DNA from 2 places in the Intestinibacillus sp. Marseille-P6563 genome. Region 1 is predicted to be linked to the other one. Evidence: a T-box and tRNA genes for the amino acid it is inferred to sense, from the RefSeq annotation. Region 1 holds a T-box; the other holds one or more tRNA genes.

What was found. The T-box of region 1 lies ahead of EFB11_RS03315 (valine--tRNA ligase). A T-box ahead of a tRNA ligase gene usually reads a tRNA of that ligase, here a tRNA-Val.
Region 2: it encodes a tRNA-Val, which carries the amino acid that the T-box ahead of EFB11_RS03315 (valine--tRNA ligase) is inferred to sense. The anticodon was not compared.

What each region holds. Positions count from the first base shown of each region.
Region 1 is NZ_UWOD01000001.1:627,387-630,800, reverse strand. Features, by position in the region: gene EFB11_RS03325 (DUF6376 family protein) at 1-240, opposite strand, end outside; gene EFB11_RS03320 (aminotransferase class IV) at 622-1,473, shown strand; T-box leader at 1,546-1,765, shown strand; gene EFB11_RS03315 (valine--tRNA ligase) at 1,832-3,414, shown strand, end outside.
Region 2 is NZ_UWOD01000002.1:1,023,095-1,026,508, forward strand. Features, by position in the region: gene EFB11_RS13220 (BglG family transcription antiterminator) at 1-734, opposite strand, end outside; gene EFB11_RS13225 (HPr family phosphocarrier protein) at 766-1,026, opposite strand; tRNA gene EFB11_RS13230 (tRNA-Val) at 1,483-1,558, opposite strand; tRNA gene EFB11_RS13235 (tRNA-Glu) at 1,561-1,635, opposite strand; tRNA gene EFB11_RS13240 (tRNA-Met) at 1,641-1,717, opposite strand; gene EFB11_RS13245 (transglutaminase domain-containing protein) at 1,844-2,614, opposite strand; gene EFB11_RS13250 (hypothetical protein) at 2,676-3,414, opposite strand, start outside.

The DNA of each region.
Region 1 (3,414 bases):
TGCATCAATGCCATTGGCATCTTCCTGGATCTGCGACATTTCTTCCCCAAGCTTTGTCACAGCATCCTGATATTCCTGTTCGGTCAGAGCAGCGGGCGTAGAAGAAGCTGCTGCCGAAGAAGCAGAGGCCTTGCCGCCGTCGGTTGCTGCGTTGTCCCCACCGCATGCAGTCAACGACACGGTCAGCGCCAGAGCGGCCAAGAGAGCCAGGACACGTCGACGAGAATGGTTGATTTTCATTTTTTATCCCCTTTCATGAAACTGTCCAAAACCTGGATAAGTTTCTAGTGATACCTTTAGTATAGTAAAAAATGAAAAAAAGTCAACAACATTTTAACTAAAATACCGGAAGCATGAACTGGAAATCATAGAGAATCACTTGGAATATCGGTGAATATTGTTACAAAAACCGAGAGAAATAGAAAAAATATAGGACGTAATCGAAACGAAGAATTCCATAGAAAAAAGCCTAAAAATTTTGACCGAACACGAAAAATTAGTGGTGGCAAACCGAATGTGTCCTCGATAAGTTTGGGTGCTTGACGAAGTTTCGGATGCCGTAGTATGATACAGACAGAAGAAGATTTCCACCGACGCAGAAGAGAGAAAGAGGCGAAGGATATGCAAAATATTGGTTACTATAACGGGCAGATTGCCCCTCTGGAAGAGCTCATGATTCCGGCGCTGGACCGCGCAGTCTACTTTGGTGATGGCTGCTATGAAGCGTTGTATTTGGTCAACGGTGTGCTATTCGCACTCGAGGAGCATCTGGACCGCTTTTATAACTCCTGCCGTCTGCTCAAGCTGCCGTTCCACCTGACGCGGGAAGAGCTCAAGGCCGAGCTGCAAAAGGTGGTCGACCAGACCGACCCAGATTTTGCCGGGCTGCTGTACTGGCAGGCGTCGCGTGGCACGTACTACCGCGGTCACGCCTTTCCGCCTGCGGACGTCAAACCCAATCTGCTCATGTTCGTGCGGCCGTGTCCGCTCGACCCGTTCCACAAGCGGCTCAAGCTCATTTCGCTCGAGGACACCCGTTTCCTGCACTGCAACATTAAGACCCTCAATCTGCTGCCCAGCGTCATGGCCAATCAGGAAGCCCATGCGCGTGGCTGTGACGAGGCAGTGCTGCACCGCGGCTCGCGTGTGACCGAAGGGTCGCACTCCAACATCCTCATCTTGCAGGGCGGCACGCTGCGCACGGCGCCCACCGATGAACTCATCCTGCCGGGCATCACGCGCAAGCACCTGCTCGAACTGGCGCAGGAGAACGGTATCCCGACTTCTGAGCAGCCGTTTACCATGGTCGAACTGATGAACGCCGACGAGATTATTGTGTCGAGTTCGGGCACGCTGTGCGCTCCGGTTGGGGAAATCGACGGTATCCCGGTCGGCGGCAAGGACCCGGAGAACCTCGACAAGCTGCAAAAGGCCTATGAGCACAAATTCCTGGTCGAAACCAAGCAGATTTGAGAAAAATTTCGCCCCGTTCTTGACAAAAGGAGTAGAAATCCGTATAATAAAAAGGATTTCACAGAGAATATCATAAAGGCGATGAAAAAGAGGAGTATCCCTGCGTTTGTTCGCAAGAGAGAAGGCGGTTGGTGTGAGCCTTCGTTCGGCTGGGGAGAAGGTAGCTTTGGAGCCGGTGCGCTGAACATTAGGTAAGCGTACCCGTTACCGCCCGCGTTAGGGGCGCCAAGTGCGCAGGGACTTTCCTGCGAATTTAGGTGGTACCACGGAAGCAAAAGCCTTCGTCCTAAAGTTTTGGGACGAAGGCTTTTTTCATTTCAGTCAAACCAAATTTTCGATAAAGGAGCGTATTGCGTTTATGAGCGAACTGCCAAAGACGTATGACCCGTCTGCGGTCGAAGAAAAGCTGTACAAGTTCTGGAACGACAGCGGCTTCTTCGGCGCAGAGGTCGATGAAACCAAGAAACCGTTTACCATTGTTATCCCGCCCCCGAATGTTACCGGCCAGCTGCACATGGGCCATGCCTTTGACGAAACCTTGCAGGACATCCTGATCCGTTTCAAGCGCATGCAGGGCTATTCGGCGCTGTGGATGCCGGGCACCGACCACGCAGGCATTGCGACCCAGATCAAGGTCGAGGAAAACCTGCGCAAGGAAGAGGGCCTGACCCGCTACGACCTGGGCCGTGAGAAGTTCCTCGAGCGCGTGTGGGACTGGAAGCACCAGTACGGCAGCCGCATCATCGAGCAGCTCAAGAAGCTGGGCTCGTCGTGCGACTGGCGCCGTGAGCGTTTCACCATGGACGAAGGCTGCTCCAAGGCGGTCAAGGAAGTCTTTGTAAACCTGTATGAAAAGGGCCTCATTTACAAGGGCCATCGCATCATCAACTGGTGCCCGCACTGTGCGACCGCGCTGTCGGATGCTGAGGTCGAATATGAAACCCAGCCGGGCAAGCTGTGGCACATCCGCTACCCGCTGGCAGACGGTTCGGGCGAACTGGTCGTTGCGACCACCCGTCCGGAAACCTTTATGGGCGATACCGGTGTGGCTGTCAACCCGAACGACGAGCGCTACAAGCACTTGATTGGCAAGACCTGCATCCTGCCGATCATGAACCGCGAAATCCCGATCTTCGGCGATGAATACGTCGACATGGAATTCGGTACCGGTTGTGTGAAGGTCACCCCGTGCCACGACCCGAACGACTTCGAGATGGGTCAGCGTCATAACCTCGAGCAGATTCTCGTATTCAACGAGGATGCGACTGTCAACGAGAACGGCGGCAAGTACCAGGGCATGGACCGTTACGAGTGCCGCAAGGCGGTCATCCAGGACCTCGAAGAGGGCGGCTATCTGGTCAAGACTGAGGACCACGAGCACAACGTCGGCACCTGCTACCGCTGCGGTACGACCGTAGAGCCGATGACCTCGGCGCAGTGGTTCGTCAAGATGGCGCCGCTGGCAAAGCCCGCAATGGAAGTCGTCAAGGACGGCCGGGTCAAGTTTGTGCCCGAGCGCTTCTCCAAGACCTATCTGCGCTGGATGGAGAATGTACACGACTGGTGCATCTCCCGTCAGCTGTGGTGGGGCCATCGGATCCCGGCGTACTATTGCGACGACTGCGGCGAAATGACCGTATCGCGCACCGATGTGACCGTCTGCCCCAAGTGCGGCGGTACTCATATGCGTCAGGAAGAGGACGTACTCGATACCTGGTTCTCGTCGGCGCTGTGGCCGTTCTCTACGCTCGGCTGGCCGGACAAGACCCCGGAACTCGACTATTTCTATCCCACCAGCGTGCTGGTCACCGGCTATGACATCATCTTCTTCTGGGTTGCCCGCATGATCTTCTCCGGCCTGGAGCAGATGCATGAGGAACCGTTCAAGACCGTGTATATCCATGGTCTGGTGCGCGACGCGCAGGGCCGCAAGATGAGCAA
Region 2 (3,414 bases), on a different contig from region 1:
ATGGGATCAAAGGCGATTGGCTGTCCGGTCATATGATCACGGATAACGGCTGCCAGGATCATCACCGCTGTATGCCGGACAAACTGCTCCACAAAGCTGGCTGCAATCGCATCCCCATAGCGCTGAATGGCAGCAATCACCGTGCGATAGGCATCCCATTCCTTGCATTGCAGCACTTGACACACCGACCGGTTGAGCAGCTGAATGATCATCTGCCATACGCCGCGATTTTTCACTGTACTGAGTTCATCCGAGATAAAATTACGGATCGCCAGTTCCTTGCCTTCAAAATAATAGCCGTCCTTATGGGAAAATTGCAGCCGCAATCCGCTGTCGGTCACCCGCTCCTTGAGTACACGCAAATCCGATTGAATGGTATTTTTGCTTACATCCAATTCCTGCCGCAATCCTTCCAATGTGGTTTGATTGTTATCGAGGGCAATGAAAATGGCTTCCAATGTCATCCGTTCCTGGCTGGAAGCCAAGTAGGATGCCCGGGTCTGCAAAAGCTGCTCGATTTCGGGGATGCTTTCGGTTTGCACGATGCAATTTCCATTTTTCACTTGGATCGGTGGGATATGATGATCGGCTAAGCAGGTATTGATCTTGGTAAGGTCATACTGCAGTGCCCGGCGGGATAAACCGATCTCGTCCAACAGGCTATCCGTATGAATCTGGCCATTGGACGCCAATATCAGATATAGAATGGAACTCATCCGACTATTTATCTCCATTCCTCATCCCTCCTGTCTTGGGTTTACGAGATCATTCTTTCAGATCCAAAATGAACGCGGTGACTTTTTCCAATGCTTCCTTTTCTTCCTGCCCATTGGTCTGAACGGTGAGTTCTGTACCCTTCACTAGACCGGCCAAAAGAAGGTTCATAATTTTTTTAGCGTCATGGGCTTTGCCATTTGCCAGGATCTTTATGTCGCATGGGAACTGCTTGCACAAATTCACCAGATCGCTCGCCGGTCTGGCGTGAATCCCGGTTTTGTTTTGTATGATGATTCGTTTTGTAACCACATCGATTCCTCCCTTGCATTTCGTCTGTCATCTGCTTGGTGATTTCATGATATCACACCGGTTTCTCGGGAAAAATACCAAGTTTTTGATCATTTTCAGCAGTTTGTGCAAAGATTGTGTCGCTTTAAAAATCACATTTTTTGTTTCCAAATATTGAATTCTACACATTTTTGATTCGTCAAATCATCCGATATCCAAAAGCTTATTTATTGGTTTTTACCAATAAATTTCCTATATTTTTATTTTTCACCCTGTTTTTTCATGTTAACTCTTTTTTGGAACACAATTCTTGCTCTTTGCCATTCGGAGTATAAAAAATCTTGTGTTTTCCTCTTGGTGACGAGCATAAAAAAAGCACTCACTTTTGTGAGTGCTTTTTGTGATGAACGAAGCCCGTTCCTTTGGCCTTTCGCAAACACGAAAAAAGGCACTCACGTTTGTGAATGCCTTCGTTTCTGGTGGAAGTTACAGGGCTCGAACCTGTGACCCTCTGCTTGTAAGGCAGATGCTCTCCCAGCTGAGCTAAACTTCCATTGGTGACCCGTACGAGATTCGAACTCGTGTTACCGCCGTGAAAGGGCGGTGTCTTAACCACTTGACCAACGGGCCGAATATGGTAGCGGTAACTGGACTTGAACCAGTGACCTTTCGGGTATGAACCGAACGCTCTAGCCAACTAAGCTATACCGCCATTTCTTTTGCTCACCGGCTTGTTCTCACCAGCGACATGATTTATTATACGGCATCACTACCCATTTGTCAACATATTTTTTCATATTTTTTTGTTTTTTCTGATGCACCAGAATATATGCTGTTTTTACGTCGAAACGCCCCATTTTGCGTCCATAACCCGTTCATAAAATTCTGCATCCCAAACATGGGTACTTTGCAGTTGCTCGGTCGTGAGCATAAAATAATCGTCGGAAACATATTCCCCCTGGTCGGGTACCGGGTCGTCAAAGGTGCAATCAATGAAGTACGTTTCTCCATCCACACGCACTGCATTCCATCCATGGTTCATGCTATCGTCGGCCACATAAATGGCGTCCAGTCCCGCGGCCTGACACAGCAGCACAAAGGCGCGCGCATAGCCCGCACAGACCGCCTTGCCATCGATCAGGGCACCGTATGCCGTAAAGGGCGCACTGGAGCCATCCACGCTGCTCTCATTCTCAGCGGTCTCCACGTCATACACGCAATGCCGCACCAGAGCATCGTGCAGCGCCCGCAGCTTTTCCCGTTCGTCGGTGAGCCCCTCGGTCGCCTGCTCGGCCATCCCACGCGCCAGGGTCGCAGCCTGTTCCTGCCGTGCCTGGTCGGCCACTTCGATCTTCACTTCGGTCGTCCCATCGCCATAGACCGTCATACCCATCGTAAAGGCATACGGCCATACGGCCTCCATGGCCTGGAATAATTCATCCCCGTCCAGCTCTGCGCCACGCAGACGGATGCTGTCCGAGCCATCGGCTAACACGTCCACCGTTTTCATCGCAGCATCGATTGGCGTCGATGCGGTTTCTGCAGGCATGAGCAAACTGCATCCGGACAAGGTCCCCACAAGCAGCAACAGACAAAGCCACCGTTTCATGGCGCACTCCTTTCTGAAAAAAATAAGCGGACAGCTCCGAGCCATCCGCCTCTTTTTCCTCTTACATGAGTTTTACCGTATAATAGACCGCTGTGACAAACAGGTACGCAGCAGCTACAAAAATCGCATACAGCGCAATAGTCAGCCCCATAGCCGCGCCCAGCGTAACCAACGCTGCCATGATGACCGGCGTTGCCAGCATCATGCCGTAGGCATTGGACGAGAAGCGGAAATCCCATTTATGGGTGCCCAGCTTGAGCTTGCTGCCAGCCTTTTTGATCTGCAGCACTGCTGCAATCTGTACAATGGCCAGCGCGATGCACAGCGCCGCAGCCACCCACGCCAGATACTTCACGTTAGCACTGATCTGTGCACGACGCACGATCAGCAGCATCGCGATCGCGACTCCACAATCGACCGACATCACACAAAATTCCGGCTGATAGGAGTGGTAGATCAGATAATACACTGCCAGCACCGGCAGCAGGCCATAGAACACCTTGAAAATCGGGAAACCGTAGTGATGCACCAAGGCCAGAATGACAAAGGCCGCCGCAAACACGATGATGATATTGCGTCCTGTCAGGATGCGATAGGTGTTATCCACACCGTTTTTCTTTTCGCGCACGGCCAGGAAAATGCCGACCAGTACGCCCAAAGCCGCGACCCCCATCAGGATACGGACTACCATCATGCCGATCAGGAAGGTGGTACCGAAATCGATCAGCTTTTTCAGGCCCATCAAGATCAGCACGCCGCCCAAGCAGACGGTAAATACGGCGAGCACCTTATTTGTAATG